Regions from separate parts of the Streptomyces sp. NPDC088387 genome, predicted to be linked through region 2. Evidence: riboswitches for the same ligand, from Rfam matches in the RefSeq annotation. Region 2 holds a riboswitch; the other holds the start of a gene.
What was found. A riboswitch is a leader RNA that binds a small molecule or an ion and turns the genes downstream of it on or off. The one in region 2 is predicted to bind cobalamin.
Positions count from the first base shown of each region.

Region 1 (7,650 bases), on a different contig from region 2:
GAGACGCAGACGCCGGGCACACCGGTCCCGCCCGAGCGCACGCTGGCCGCCGAGTTCGACACCTCGCGCACCACCGTCCGCCAGGCGCTTCAGGAACTGGTGGTCGAGGGCCGGCTGGAACGGATCCAGGGCAAGGGCACGTTCGTCGCCAAGCCGAAGGTCTCGCAGGCGCTGCAACTCACCTCGTACACCGAGGACATGCGCGCCCAGGGCCTCGAACCCACCTCCCAGCTGCTGGACATCGGCTACATCACCGCCGACGACCGGCTCGCCGGACTGCTCGACATCACCGCCGGCGGCCGAGTGCTGCGCATCGAGCGGCTGCGGATGGCCAACGGCGAGCCGATGGCGATCGAGACCACCCACCTCAGCGCCAAGCGCTTCCCGGCGCTGCGCCGCAGCCTCGTCAAGTACACGTCCCTCTACACCGCCCTCGCCGAGGTGTACGACGTCCATCTCGCCGAGGCCGAGGAGACCATCGAGACCTCGCTGGCCACCCCGCGCGAGGCCGGCCTGCTCGGCACCGACGTCGGCCTGCCGATGCTGATGCTCTCCCGCCACTCGGTTGACCGCGGGAACAACCCGGTGGAATGGGTCCGCTCGGTCTACCGCGGCGACCGCTACAAGTTCGTGGCCCGGCTGCGGCGGCCCGAAGCATAGGAACACCGGGCACCCCCGGATCTGCTGGGGGTCCGGGGTCACCCCCCGGGACAACACAGCGTGGCCCGGCTGCGGCGGCCGGAAGCGTAATCTCCGGGGCCGCTCGACGTAGGTCCCCTCCTCATCCGTCTCTCTTCGAAGACGTTCATGGTGTAGCGCAGATCACACAGCCTGCCGTACGGTCCTCCCGTCACGCATACGACGGGAGGACGACCCGTGCGCACAGCGAACGCCCGAACCATCGTCATCTGGACCCTCGTCGGGCTGGTCGGGGCCACCGGCTGGACCGTCCTGGCGCTCTCCCGCGGTGAGGAGGTCTCCGCCGCCTGGATGGTCGCCGCCGCGCTCGGCTCGTACGCGATCGCGTACCGCTTCTACTCGAAGTTCATCGCGTACAAGGTCCTCAAGGTCGACAAGACCCGGGCCACCCCGGCCGAGCGCCTCGACAACGGCATCGACTACCACCCCACCGACCGCCGGGTCCTGCTCGGTCACCACTTCGCCGCGATCGCCGGCGCCGGACCGCTGGTCGGCCCGGTGCTCGCCGCGCAGATGGGCTATCTGCCCGGCACGATCTGGATCATCGTCGGCGTCATCTTCGCGGGCGCCGTCCAGGACATGGTCGTGCTGTTCTTCTCCACCCGCCGCAACGGCCGCTCGCTCGGCCAGATGGCGCGCGAGGAGATCGGCCCGTTCGGCGGGGCCGCGGCGCTGATCGCCACCTTCGCCATCATGATCATCCTGCTCGGGGTGCTGGCGCTGGTCATCGTCAACGCACTCGCCGAGTCCCCGTGGGGCACCTTCTCCATCGGCATGACGATCCCGATCGCCCTGCTGATGGGCTTCTACCTGCGGGTCCTGCGGCCCGGCCGGGTCGTCGAGGTGTCCGTGATCGGCGTGGCCCTGCTGCTGTTCGCGCTGATCGCGGGTCGCTGGGTGGCCGAGTCGTCCTGGGCGGACACCTTCACGCTCGCGCCGTCCACGCTGGTCATCTGGATGGTGGCGTACGGGTTCATCGCGTCGATCCTGCCCGTGTGGATGCTGCTCGCGCCCCGCGACTACCTCTCCACCTTTATGAAGATCGGCACGATCGCGCTGCTCGCGCTGGGCGTGGTCGTCGCGCTGCCGACGCTGAAGATGGACCCGGTCACCGACTTCGCCTCGCGCGGCGACGGACCGGTCTTCGCGGGCTCGCTCTTCCCGTTCGTGTTCATCACCATCGCCTGCGGCGCCCTGTCCGGTTTCCACGCGCTCATCTCCAGCGGCACCACGCCCAAGATGATCCAGAAGGAGACCCAGGTCCGGATGATCGGCTACGGCTCCATGCTGATGGAGTCGTCGGTGGCCGTGATGGCGCTGGTCGCGGCCAGCATCATCGACCCGGGCCTGTACTTCGCGATGAACGCCCCGTCCGGGACCATCGGCACCACGGTGGAGAGCGCCTCGCAGGTGGTGAGCAGCTGGGGCTACCAGATCTCGCCGCAGGACCTCGCGCAGGCGGCGAAGGACGTCGAGGAGTCGTCGCTGCTGTCGCGGACCGGCGGCGCGCCCACCCTCGCCGTGGGTGTCTCGGAGATCTTCTCCCAGGTGACCGGCGGCAGTCTGCGCGCCTTCTGGTATCACTTCGCCATCATGTTCGAGGCGCTGTTCATCCTGACCGCGCTGGACGCCGGTACCCGCGTGGGCCGGTTCATGCTCCAGGACATGCTGGGCAACGTCTACAAGCCGTTCAAGAACATCAGCTGGAAGCCCGGCCTCGTCATCACCAGCGCGATCGTCTGCGCCCTGTGGGGCTACTTCCTGTGGGTCGGCGTCCACGAGCCCCTCGGCGGGATCAACCAGCTCTTCCCGATCTTCGGTATCTCCAACCAGTTGCTCGCCGCGGTCGCGCTCGCCGTCTGCACCACCCTGCTGGTGAAGTCCGGCCGCCTCAAGTGGGCCTGGATCACCGGCGTTCCGCTGGCCTGGGACGCCACGGTCACACTGACCGCCAGCTACCAGAAAGTGTTCTCCTCCGATCCCCGGGTCGGCTTCTTCAAGCAGCGGCAGGTCTTCCAGGACGCCATCGACGAGGGCAGGCTGCTGCCGCCCGCGAAGTCGATGGACGACATGGAGACCGTCGTCACCAACTCCACGGTGGACGGCGTCCTGTCGGCCGTACTGGCCCTGCTGATCATCGTGGTGATCGTCGACGCGGCCCGGGTCTGCGTCCGGCACGTCCGCCGGCCGGCCCTGTCCACGCTGAGCGAGGCGCCGTACGTCGAGTCGAAGATCGTCGCTCCGGCCGGGCTGTTCCCGACCAAGGAGGAGAAGGAGGAGGCGCGCCATGAGGTCGGCGCTTCGACGGGCACTTGACGGCGTCCACTGGTACCTGCGGGAACTGACCGACGAGTCGGCCTACGACCGCTATGTCGCCCATCTGCGCAAGGACCACCGGGACGCCGAGGTGCCGTCCCGGCGCGATTTCGAGCGCATGCGGACGGACCGGCAGGAGACGGACCCCCGCCAGGGGTTCCGCTGCTGCTGAGTTCCGAAATGCGAAGTACGCGGCCGTGCGTCGTACCGGTATCTGAACAAGGTCTTCCGATTCCATGACCCACTGACCTAGATTGCCTGCGCGTTACACAGGTGATCAGCGTGGATCAGTGAGGGTTCGGAGCCGTCAGATGTCCAAAGAGCCAGATGTGAATCAGGCGGCGGTGGTGACGCCTGCGCGCGTTGTCATCGCCGTCTGCCTGCTAGCCCCCTTCGTCGCGATGCTCTGGGTGGGCTCGTACGCCAAGACGGACCCGGCCTTCATCGGCATTCCGTTCTTCTACTGGTACCAGATGGCCTGGGTGGTGCTCTCCACGGTACTGACCATGACCGCGTACTGGCTGTGGCAGCGTGACCAGCGCGCCCGCAAGTCCCAGAAGGGTGCCGCGCAGTGAACGACGGCGTGAACGGCGTCGCACTCGCCGTCTTCATCATCTTCTTCGCCGCCGTGACGGTCATGGGCTTCCTGGCCGCACGCTGGCGCAAGGCCGAGAACGAGCACAGCCTCGACGAATGGGGCCTGGGCGGTCGGTCGTTCGGCACCTGGGTCACCTGGTTCCTGCTCGGCGGCGACCTCTACACCGCGTACACCTTCGTCGCCGTGCCGGCGGCGATCTACGCGGCGGGCGCGTCCGGCTTCTTCGCGGTGCCGTACACGATCCTCATCTACCCGATGATGTTCGTCTTCCTGCCCCGGCTGTGGTCGGTGTCGCACAAGCACGGGTACGTCACCACCTCGGACTTCGTCCGGGGCCGGTTCGGCTCGAAGGGCCTGTCGCTGGCGGTCGCCGTCACCGGCATCCTGGCCACGATGCCCTACATCGCGCTCCAGCTGGTCGGCATCCAGGCCGTGCTGGACGTGATGGGCATCGGCGGCGGCGAGAACACCCACTGGTTCATCAAGGACCTGCCGCTGCTCATCGCCTTCGGTGTGCTGGCCGCGTACACCTACTCGTCGGGGCTGCGGGCGCCCGCGCTGATCGCGTTCGTGAAGGACGGGCTGATCTATCTCGTCATCGCCGTCGCGATCACCTACATCCCGATCAAGCTGGGCGGCTTCGACGACATCTTCGGCGCGGCGAGCGAGAAGTACGAGGCGGCGGGGGCGGGCGGTCTGGTGCCGAACGCCCAGTCGCAGTGGACGTACGCGACGCTGGCGCTCGGTTCGGCGCTCGCGCTGTTCATGTACCCGCACAGTGTGACGGCCGTGCTGTCCAGCCGCAGCCGGGACGTGATCCGGCGCAACTCCACGATCCTGCCGCTGTATTCGCTGATGCTCGGCCTGCTCGGCCTGCTGGGCTTCATGGCGATCGCGGCCGGCATCAAGGTGGAGAACGGCCAGCTGGCGATCCCGCAGCTGTTCGAGAACATGTTCCCGGACTGGTTCACCGGTGTCGCGTTCGCGGCGATCGGCATCGGCGCGCTGGTCCCCGCGGCCATCATGTCGATCGCGGCGGCGAACCTGTTCACCCGCAACATCTACAAGGACTTCATCAAGCCGGACGCCACGCCCGCCCAGGAGACCAAGGTCTCCAAGCTGGTCTCCCTGCTGGTGAAGGTCGGCGCGCTGGTCTTCGTCCTCGGTATGGACAAGACGGTCGCCATCAACTTCCAGCTGCTGGGCGGCATCTGGATCCTCCAGACCATGCCGGCGCTCGTCGGCGGTCTGTTCACCCGCTGGTTCCACCGCTGGGCGCTGCTGGCCGGCTGGGCGGTCGGCATGGTCTACGGCACGGCCGCCGCGTACGGGGTGGCGTCCCCGACGCAGAAGCACTTCGGCGGCTCGTCGGCGGAGATCCCCGGCATCGGTGAGATCGGCTACATCGGCCTCACCGCGTTTGTGCTCAACCTGCTCGTGACGGTCGTCCTGACGTTCGTCCTGAAGGCGCTCAAGGCGCCCGAGGGCATCGACGAGACAAGCCCCGGCGACTACACGGTGGACGCCGGCGACCCCGGCGTACGGACCGAGCTGCCCCCGGCGACGGCGGAGCCCAGCCGCCCCTAGGGCCACACGGGAGACAGCGGGCCGTCGGGGGAAGGCTCCCCGACGGCCCGCTGTTGTGTGGCGGTGAGTTGACGCTGCGAAACCAGTGCGACACAACATCTGGGGGTGGGGCGACAGCGCGGCACAAGATGTATGCTCATGCTCGCTGTCGCCGCAGGGGAATCCGGTGCGAATCCGGAACTGTCCCGCAACGGTGTACTTGTGCATGATTTGTGCACATGGTCAGTCCGAGGACCTGCCGACAGTGCGCCCGACCACCCGGTCCGGGCGCCTGACGTCCGGGCCTCGTGGAATGGGCCGGTGGACGCGACGCCGTGTGCGCTCGTGCTGCCGTCCGCCCTCCGCAAGGCCCCGTGCCGAGCGAGGGAGAGCCCCACGTGACCATCGCGCCAGCCGACCCGGCTTCAGCGGTAGCAGCCGAAGCGGAGTACGACGGTCCAGGTGCCGCGCTGTTGCGCACCCTGACCGAGCTGACCGCCGACCTCCCCGACGCCGACCCCGGCCGGGTGGCCGCCGCCGCACTGCGCGGCCGCAGCTCCCGGAACGCCGCCGAGATCGACACCGAGTTGCGCGAGCTGGCCACCGAGGCCGCCGCCGGCCTCATCTCCGAGGACCCCGTCTACTCGCGCCTCGCCGCGCGGCTGCTGACGGTCTCCATCGCCGCCGAGGCCGCCTCCCAGGGCGTCACCACCTTCACCGGGTCCGTCGCGACCGGCCACCGCGAGGGCCTGATCGCCGACCGCACCGCCGACTTCGTCCGGCTGCACGCCGAGCGGCTCGACGCGCTCGTCGACCGGGACGCCGACGACCGCTTCGGCTACTTCGGTCTGCGCACCCTGCACAGCCGCTATCTGCTGCGCCACCCGATCACCCGCAAGGTCATCGAGACCCCGCAGCACTTCCTGCTCCGGGTCGCCTCCGGACTCGCCGAGGACGACACCGTCCGCGCGCTCGACGAGGTCGCCTCGCTCTACGGCCTGATGAGCCGCCTCGAGTATCTGCCGTCCTCCCCCACGCTGTTCAACTCCGGCACCCGACACCCGCAGATGTCGTCCTGCTACCTGCTCGACTCCCCCCTGGACGAACTGGACTCCATCTACGACCGCTACCACCAGGTCGCCCGGCTCTCCAAGCACGCCGGCGGCATCGGCCTGTCCTACAGCCGGATCCGCTCACGCGGTTCGCTGATCCGCGGCACCAACGGGCACTCCAACGGGATCGTGCCGTTCCTGAAGACCCTCGACGCCTCGGTCGCCGCGGTGAACCAGGGCGGCCGGCGCAAGGGCGCGGCCGCGGTGTACCTGGAGACCTGGCACTCCGACATCGAGGAGTTCCTGGAGCTGCGGGACAACACCGGTGAGGACGCCCGCCGTACGCACAACCTGAACCTCGCGCACTGGGTGCCGGACGAGTTCATGCGCCGGGTCGACGCGGACGGGATCTGGTCGCTGTTCTCGCCGGCCGACGTGCCGGAGCTGGTCGACCTGTACGGCGCCGAGTTCGACGACGCCTACCGGGCGGCCGAGGAGAAGGGGCTGGCCCGCAGGACGATCCCGGCGCGCGAGCTGTACGGCCGGATGATGCGCACCCTCGCGCAGACCGGCAACGGCTGGATGACCTTCAAGGACGCCGCCAACCGCACGGCCAACCAGACCGCCGAGCCGGGCCACGTCATCCACTCCTCCAATCTCTGCACGGAGATCCTGGAGGTCACCGACGACGGCGAGACCGCGGTCTGCAACCTGGGCTCGGTCAACCTCGGCGCCTTCGTGGACACGGCGACCGAGGGCATCGACTGGGAGCGGCTCGACGCCACCGTGCGCACGGCCGTCACGTTCCTCGACCGGGTCGTCGACATCAACTTCTACCCGACCGAGCAGGCGGGCCGCTCCAACTCCCGCTGGCGTCCGGTCGGTCTGGGCGTGATGGGCCTCCAGGACGTCTTCTTCAAGCTGCGGCTGCCGTTCGACTCGCCCGAGGCGAAGGCGCTGTCCACCCGGATCGCCGAGCGGATCATGCTCGCCGCCTACGAGGCCTCCGCCGACCTCGCCGAGCGCAGCGGCCCGCTGCCGGCCTGGGAGAAGACCCGTACCGCCCGGGGTGTGCTGCACCCCGACCACTACGGTGTCGAGACCACCTGGCCGGAGCGCTGGGCCGCGCTGCGGGAACGTATCGCTTCGGTGGGGCTGCGCAACTCGCTGCTGCTGGCGATCGCGCCGACCGCCACCATCGCCTCCATCGCCGGGGTGTACGAGTGCATCGAGCCGCAGGTGTCCAACCTGTTCAAGCGCGAGACGCTGTCCGGTGAGTTCCTCCAGGTCAACTCCTATCTGGTGCAGGACCTGAAGAACCTCGGCGTGTGGGACGCCCGGACCCGGGAGGCGCTGCGCGAGGGCAGCGGTTCGGTGCAGGCGTTCGCGTGGATCCCCGAGGAGGTGCGCCGGCTGTAC
Region 1 is NZ_JBIVNC010000010.1:189,911-197,560, forward strand. Features, by position in the region: gene ACIQAC_RS26430 (GntR family transcriptional regulator) at 1-660, shown strand, start outside; gene ACIQAC_RS26435 (carbon starvation CstA family protein) at 877-3,015, shown strand; gene ACIQAC_RS26440 (YbdD/YjiX family protein) at 2,987-3,187, shown strand; gene ACIQAC_RS26445 (DUF3311 domain-containing protein) at 3,327-3,590, shown strand; gene mctP (monocarboxylate uptake permease MctP) at 3,587-5,200, shown strand; cobalamin riboswitch at 5,326-5,458, shown strand; gene ACIQAC_RS26455 (ribonucleoside-diphosphate reductase subunit alpha) at 5,578-7,650, shown strand, end outside.
Region 1: it holds a riboswitch for cobalamin, as region 2 does, so the genes downstream of both, ACIQAC_RS26455 (ribonucleoside-diphosphate reductase subunit alpha) here and ACIQAC_RS32840 (CoA-acylating methylmalonate-semialdehyde dehydrogenase) in region 2, are expected to answer to the same signal.

Region 2 (7,650 bases):
CCGCCGCCGAGGGCGTATCCGGAGACGGCGGCGACGGTCGGTGTGCGCAGCTGCCCGAGCCGGTCCCAGGCGGCGAACCAGTCGCTCAGATACATGTCCATGTACCCCCGCGGCCGCATCTCCTTGATGTCGGCGCCGGCGGCGAACGCCTTCGCCGAGCCGGTGAGCACGATGCAGCCGACGTCGGGGTCCCGGTCCAGGGCCTCGGTGGCGGCGACGACCTCGTTCATCACCTGGAGGTTGAGGGCGTTGAGGGCGCGTGGCCGGTTGAGGGTGACGAGCGCGGTGCGGCCCTTGCGTTCGACGAGGATCGTTTCGTAAGCGCCCAAGGGCTCGGCGGCCTTGATGGATTCGGTGGGTTCGGTGGGTTCGGTGGGTTCGGTGGGTTCGGTGGTCATGCCGGCTCTCCGCTCTGGTCCCTCACTGCGCGTACGATCCCGGAGAAGTCCTCCGTGTCGCCGACCCGTTCGGCATGGGCCGCGTACAACTCGGCCGCGCGCAGACCGAGTTCGGCGTGAACGCCGCCCGCGCGGACGGCGTTGGCGGCGAGCCCCAGGTCCTTGGCCATGAGGGAGGCGGCGAAGCCGGGCCGGTAGTCGCGGTTGGCGGGGCTGGTCGGCACCGGGCCGGGTACGGGGCAGTTGACGCTGAGCGCCCAGCACTGTCCCGATGCCGTGGAGGCCACGTCGTAGAGCGCCTGGTGGGAGAGGCCGAGGCTCTCGGCGAGCACAAAGGCCTCACTGACGGCGATCATCGAGACGCCGAGAATCATGTTGTTGCAGATCTTGGCGGCCTGTCCGGCGCCCGCGCCGCCGCAGTGGACGGCCTTCTTGCCCATGGCGTCCAGCAGGGGACGCGCCTCGGCGAACTCGTCCTCGCCGCCGCCCGCCATGAAGGTCAGTGTGGCGGCCTCCGCGCCGACGACTCCGCCGGACACGGGTGCGTCCAGGGCGCGCATACCCGCCGCCTCGGCCCGTGTGTGGGCGGTGCGGGCGTCGGTGACGTCGATGGTGGAGCAGTCGACGAAGAGGGTGCCGGGGCGAGCGGCGGGGAGGACGTCGTCGTAGAGACCGAGGACGTGGCGCCCTGCGGGCAGCATGGAAACGACCAGGTCCGCCTCGTTGACGGCGGATACGGCGGTCGCCGCGGGCTCGACCCCGGCAGCGACGGCGCTGCCCAGTGCGGCGGGGACGAGGTCGTGGCCGAGGACCCGGTGGCCGGCCTTGACGAGGTTGGCGGCCATGGGGCCGCCCATGTGTCCGAGTCCGATGAACGCGACGGTGCTCACCAGGCCACCTCCGTGGTGGTGTGGGGCCCGGCAAGCCGGAGTTCGCGCGCACCGAGGGGCTGGAAGAAGCGCGCTACGTCGGCGTCCGTGACCTCGGCGAAGGTGGCCGGCGACCAGTGCGGGTCACGGTCCTTGTCGATGACCTGGGCGCGGATGCCCTCCACAAGGTCGGGCATGGCGAGGGCCGCGCAGGAGACGCGGTACTCCTGCTCCAGCACCTGCTCCAGCGAGGCGAGCCGACGGGCGCGGCGCAGGGACGCCAGGGTGACCTTCAGCGCGGTGGGTGACTTGGCGAGCAGGGTCTCCGCGGCCTCCTTGGCGGCGGGGTCGCCGTGTGCCAGGAGGCTCTGGACGATCTCCTCGACGGTGTTGGCCTCGTAGCAGCTGTCGATCCACTCCCGGTGCCCCGTCAACTCCCCCACCGGGGGCGGCTGTACGTGCGTGGCGAGCGCCTCGCGCACGGGCAGGCCGGCGAGGTCGGCGACGAAGGCGGGCAGCGCGGCGGACGGCATCGTGTGGTCGGCGAGTCCGCACAGGAGGGCGTCGCCCGCGCCGATCTGCGCGCCGGTCAGGGCGAGATGGGTGCCCAGTTCGCCGGGTGCGAGCGCCAGCAGGTAGGTGCCGCCGACGTCGGGCACAAAGCCGATGCCGGTCTCGGGCATGGCGATCCTGGACCGCTCGGTGACGATACGGACGCTGCCGTGCGCGGAGACTCCGACGCCACCGCCCATGACGATGCCGTCCATGACGGCGACGTAGGGCTTGGGGTAGCGGGCGATACGGGCGTTGAGGTGGTACTCGTCGCGCCAGAACGCGGCGGAGGCCGTGCCGCCGCCGGAGCGGGCATCCGCGTGGATGGCACGGATGTCGCCGCCCGCGCACAGGCCCCGGTCCCCCGCGCCACTGATGACGACGGTCCGTACGGCCGGGTCGTGCTCCCAGGCGGTGAGCGCCGCGTCGATACGCCGGACCATGGCGTGGGTGAGGGCGTTGAGGGCCCTCGGCCGGTTGAGGGTGATGTGGGCGGCCCGTCCCTCGGTGTGCAGCAGGACGGATTCCGTGGCGTCGCTCGCGCCGGTTGCCCCGACCTCGTCGGTGCCGGTCATGCGAACGCCTCCGTCATACCGCGGGCCACGATGACACGCATGATCTCGTTGGTTCCTTCCAGGATCCGGTGGACCCGCAGGTCACGGACGATCTTCTCGATACCGTACTCGTGGAGGTAGCCGTAGCCGCCGTGCAGCTGGAGCGCCCGGTCCGCGACGGAGTAGCCCGTGTCGGTGGCGAACCGCTTGGCCATGGCGCACAGGTACGGCGCCCGGGCGTCGCCCCGGTCGAGGGCGGCGGCGGCCTGCTGGACCAGGGCTCGGGCTGCGGCGAGTTCGGTCGCCATGTCGGCGAGCCGGAAGCGCAGCGCGTCGGCGTCCAGGAGGCGGCGGCCGAAGGCCTCCCGGTCGGCGAGGTGGGCGAGGCTGCGGTCGAGGGCGCTGCGGGCGCCGCCGAGTGAGCAGGCGGCGATCCCGAGGCGGCCGCCGTTGAGACCGTTCATGGCGATGCGGAAGCCCTCGCCCTCGCGGCCGAGGAGCCGGTCGCCGGGGATGCGGACCTCGTCGAGGATGACCTGGCGGGTGGGCTGGGCGTTCCAGCCCATCTTGTGTTCGTTGGCGCCGAAGGACAGTCCGGGGTCGTCACCTTCGACGAGGAACGCGGACACCCCGCCGGCCCCGGTACCGCCGGTGCGGGCCATGACGACGTACAGCCGGGCGGCGCCCGCGCCGGAGATGAACTGCTTGACTCCGGTGAGGATCCAGTGGTCGCCGTCGCGGACCGCGCGGGTGGTGAGGGCGGCGGCGTCGGAGCCGCTGCCGGGTTCGGTCAGGCAGTACGCGGCGAGGTCGTCCATCGCGCACAGACGGGGCAGCCGGCGTTCACGCTGGGCGGGGTCGCCGTAGTGGTCGACCATCCAGGCGACCATGTTGTGGATGGAGAGGTAGCCGGCGATGGAGGGGCAGCCGGAGGCGAGGGTCTCGAAGACGAGGACGCCGTCGGTCCGGGTGAGGCCGGAGCCGCCGGACTCCTCGCGGACGTAGACACCGCCGAGGCCGATTCCGGCGGCCTTGCGCAGGACGTCGACCGGGAAGTGCTTGTCGCGGTCCCAGTCGAGGGCGTGCGGGGCGAGGTGGTCCTGGGCGAAGTCGAGGGTCGTCTCGACGAGGGCCTGCTGGTCCTCGGTGAGCAGGGTCATCGCGCTCACCCCATCGTCGGGATCGTGAAGCTCGCGCCTTCCCTGAGGCCGGCGGGCCAGCGCGAGGTGACGGTCTTCGTACGGGTGTAGAAGCGGATGGCGTCCGGGCCGTGCTGGTTGAGGTCGCCGAAGCCGGAGCGCTTCCAGCCGCCGAAGGTGTGGTAGGCGACGGGTACCGGGATGGGCACGTTGACGCCGATCATTCCGGTGTTGACCCGGCGGGTGAAGTCGCGGGCGGTGTCGCCGTCGCGGGTGAAGATCGCCACGCCGTTGCCGTAGGCGTGCTCGCTGGGCAGGCGCAGGGCCTCCTCGTAGTCGGTGGCGCGGACCACGGAGAGGACCGGGCCGAAGATCTCCTCCTGGTAGATGCGCATGGCGGGGGTGACGCGGTCGAAGAGGGAGGCTCCGGCGAAGAAGCCGTTCTCGTGGCCGGGGAGGCTGAAGTCGCGCCCGTCGACGACGAGTTCGGCGCCCTCCTCGACACCGAGGTCGACGTAGGAGCGGACCCGGTCGAGGGCGTCGGGGCCGACCAGCGGGCCGAAGTCCGCCTCGGGGTCGTCGCTGCGGCCGATGCGGAGCCCGGCGATGCGCTCCTTGAGGCGGGCGACCAGTGCGTCGGCGGTCTGTTCGCCGACGGGCACGGCGACCGAGATGGCCATGCAGCGTTCGCCCGCCGAGCCGTAACCGGCGCCGATCAGGGCGTCCACGGCCTGGTCGAGGTCGGCGTCCGGCATCACGATCATGTGGTTCTTGGCGCCGCCGAAGCACTGGGCGCGTTTGCCGTGGGCGGCGGCGGTGGCGTAGATGTGCGCGGCGACGGGGGTCGAGCCGACGAAGCCGAGGGCGGCGACGCGGGGGTCTTCGAGGAGGGTGGTGACGGCTTCGCGGTCGCCGTTGACGACGTTGAGGACACCTGGCGGCAGGCCCGCCTCCAGGAAGAGTTCGGCGAGCCGCAGCGGTACGGAGGGGTCGCGCTCGGAGGGCTTGAGAAGGAAGGCGTTGCCGCAGGCCAGGGCGGGGGCGGCCTTCCAGAGGGGGATCATGGCGGGGAAGTTGAACGGGGTGATGCCCGCGACGACGCCCAGGGGCGCGCGCAGCGAGTGGACGTCGATGCCGGTGCCGGCGTTGTCGGTGAACTCGCCCTTGAGCAGATGCGGGATCCCGGCGGCGAACTCCACCACCTCCAGGCCGCGTTGGAGGTCGCCGTGCGCGTCGGCGACGGTCTTGCCGTGCTCGGCGGAGAGCAGCCGGGCCAGGGAGTCCTTCTCCTGCTCGGCCAGTTGGAGGAAGCGCAGCAGGACTCGGGCCCGGCGCTGCGGATTCCACTCGCCCCACTCGTGCTGGGCCTGCGCGGCGTCGGCGATCGCCGCCTCGGTCTCGGCGCGGCTGGCGAGGGGCACGCAGGCCTGTACCTCGCCGGTGTTGGGGTCGTACACGTCGGCGTAGGACCCCGAGGTTCCCGGGGTGTGCTTGCCGCCGATGAAGTGCGTCAACTCGCGCGCGGAGGCGCGGTCTTGTGCGCGGATCATGTATGGCCTGCTCTCGTCAGGTGATCCGGGACGGCGCGCGGGACCGCCGCGTCCGGACGCGGTGGCGTACGGGTGCGGGGGCGGCGCGAGATCGCGTATGGCGAGGGGACCGTCAGGCTGTGACGGCCGGACGCGGGTGGGGCCGTGGAGCCCGCCCGCCAAGTCCGCCGGGGTCGTGGGTGCACACCGGTGCCATGCGTGTCAGCTCCATCCTCGTGGACAACACGGAACATCCCGCGGCCGGTATCCTGACTCCCGGATCAGCGCGCGCCGTCCGCCTTCCCGACTTCGTGCTCGTCAGTGGCGTCCTGCTCGACGGCGTACTCCCCGGTCACAGTGGCGGGACCGCGCCGGAATCACACCGGCTTCCCTGCACCGCGGGCCTTCTGCCGCGACTATATAGTTGGACGTCCTAGTAAATCCACCCCGGGCGAGCCCGGTGCCGTGTTGTGCCGGGTCAGGGCTTTTCCGGCGCGGCCGTCCGTGGCTCGGCGAACCGCACCGGGGCGCGGAAGCGGGCGCGGCGCGCGGCCCGTCGGAAGGTGGTCAGCACCGCGGGACCGGCGAGCAGTACACAGACGAAGTTGGTGACCGCCCGGCCGGTGTCCCAGCCGAGGGACGTGGCGATGTCGAAGGCGATGTAGCGCTGCCACTGCTCGGTGAACGGCAGTCCCGGCAGATAGGCGATGGAGCTGTTCGGGTCCAGGGAGAACGGCCAGAAGGACAGGTTGAGCAGAAAGCCGAACAGATACCCGGAGAGGGATCCGTACACCGCCAGCATCAGCACCTCACGGCGGCCGGTGGCCCGGGGCAGGAAGCCGGCGAGCATCCCGACGAAGGCACAGCCGAACATCTGGTACGGCATCCAGGGCCCGACTCCGCCCGTGATGAGCGCGGAGGCGAACAGCGAGGTGCAGCCGAGCACGAACCCGAAGCCTGGGCCGTAGACCCGGCCGGCGAGGACGAGGACGAAGAACACGGTCTCGATGCCGGCGGTTCCGGCACCCAGGGGGCGCAGGGCCGCGTTGACGGCGGAGAGCACACCGAGCATCGCGAGCGCCTTGGAGTCGATGCCGCCCTCGGCGATCTCCGAGAGCACCACGCACAGCACCAGGAGCAGGAGAACCCCGAAGATCAGCGGGGGCGCGTAGTTGGAGCCGAGCTTCCCCGGGGCCACGACGAAGGGCCAGAAGAAGGCCACAAGCCCGAGGAATGCGGCCAGGGTCATGACGATCCCCACGCGCGGGCCGAGCCGGATCGCCGCCGCTTCACGTCTGGTCACGGTCACCCTCCTTCCGGTCCTCGGCCGCGAGTGCCGTTTCGACCTGGCCGACCGTCAGGTAGGGCAGCGGGGCCAGGATCTTCGCGGTCTGCGGGGCGAAGACCGGTGAGGAGACGATGACCTCCGTGGTCGGGCCGTCGGCGACGATGTCGCCCTCGGCCATCACCACGACCCGGTCGGCCGCGCGGGCGGCGAACTCGACGTCGTGGGTGGAGATGACGACCGCCCGGCCCTCGGCCGCCAACGCGTCCACCACACCGATGAGTTCGGTCTTCGCGCGGTAGTCCAGTCCGCGGGTCGGTTCGTCGAGCAGCACGATCCGGGGCGCGGCGGAGACCTGGATGGCGAGGACCAGGGCGAGTTTCTGCCCCTCGGAGAGGTCGCGCGGGTGGGTGGCGTCGTCGATGCCGGGCGCGAGCCGGTCAAGGACGTCCCGTGCGGTCACGGCGGACCCCGACTCGGTGTCCGCCTGGTCGAGTTCCGCCTTGACGCTCTCCAGGTAGAGCAGGTCCGCGGGGGTCTGGGGAACCAGTCCGACGAGCCGGCGGGCCTGTGCGGCGGGCACGGCGTGCGGATCGGTGCCCCCTCCGGAACCGGTCGCCTTCGCACTCCCGCGCACGGAGTCGCCCACCTTCGCACCCGCGGAGTCGCTCACCTTGACGGTCCCCGCGCGGCGCGGACCCGAGCCCTGGATGGCCCACAGCAGCGACGACTTCCCGGAGCCGTTGCGGCCCATCAACGCCGTCACCTCACCGGTGTGCAGATCGAGGTCCACCTCCCGCACGGCGGGCACCCCGCGGTAGGCGACCGTGACGCCGCGCGCGGTCAGCAGCCTGTGCCGGTCCCCCGCTTCGGTTCGCCGCACCGGCGCCGGTGCCCGCTCCGCCAGCCGGGCGCGAAGGGGTGCGGCGGCGCGCCGGGCGTCGCGGATGGACAGCGGCAGCGGGGACCAGCCCGCCGCGCGCCCCAGCTCCACGATCGGCGGGGCGATCGACGCCGTACGGAGGATGTCGGCAGGTGGGCCGATCAGGGCACGGCCGTCGCCGGGGAGGTGGATGACACGGTCGGCGTACTGGACGACGCGTTCGAGGCGGTGTTCCGCCATGAGGACGGTGACGCCCAGGTCGTGCACAAGGCGGGTGACCGCGGCCAGGACCTCCTCGGCCGCTGTGGGGTCCAGTGCCGAGGTCGGTTCGTCGAGGACGAGGACCCGGGGATGGGCGGTGAGGACGGATCCGATGGCGACCCGTTGCTGCTGGCCGCCGGAGAGTTCGTACAGCGCGCGATGGCGCAGGTCGGCGAGGCC
Region 2 is NZ_JBIVNC010000015.1:228,409-236,058, reverse strand. Features, by position in the region: gene ACIQAC_RS32860 (enoyl-CoA hydratase) at 1-398, opposite strand, end outside; gene mmsB (3-hydroxyisobutyrate dehydrogenase) at 395-1,291, opposite strand; gene ACIQAC_RS32850 (enoyl-CoA hydratase/isomerase family protein) at 1,285-2,394, opposite strand; gene ACIQAC_RS32845 (acyl-CoA dehydrogenase family protein) at 2,391-3,533, opposite strand; gene ACIQAC_RS32840 (CoA-acylating methylmalonate-semialdehyde dehydrogenase) at 3,539-5,062, opposite strand; cobalamin riboswitch at 5,283-5,471, opposite strand; gene ACIQAC_RS32835 (ECF transporter S component) at 5,520-6,290, opposite strand; gene ACIQAC_RS32830 (ABC transporter ATP-binding protein) at 6,331-7,650, opposite strand, start outside.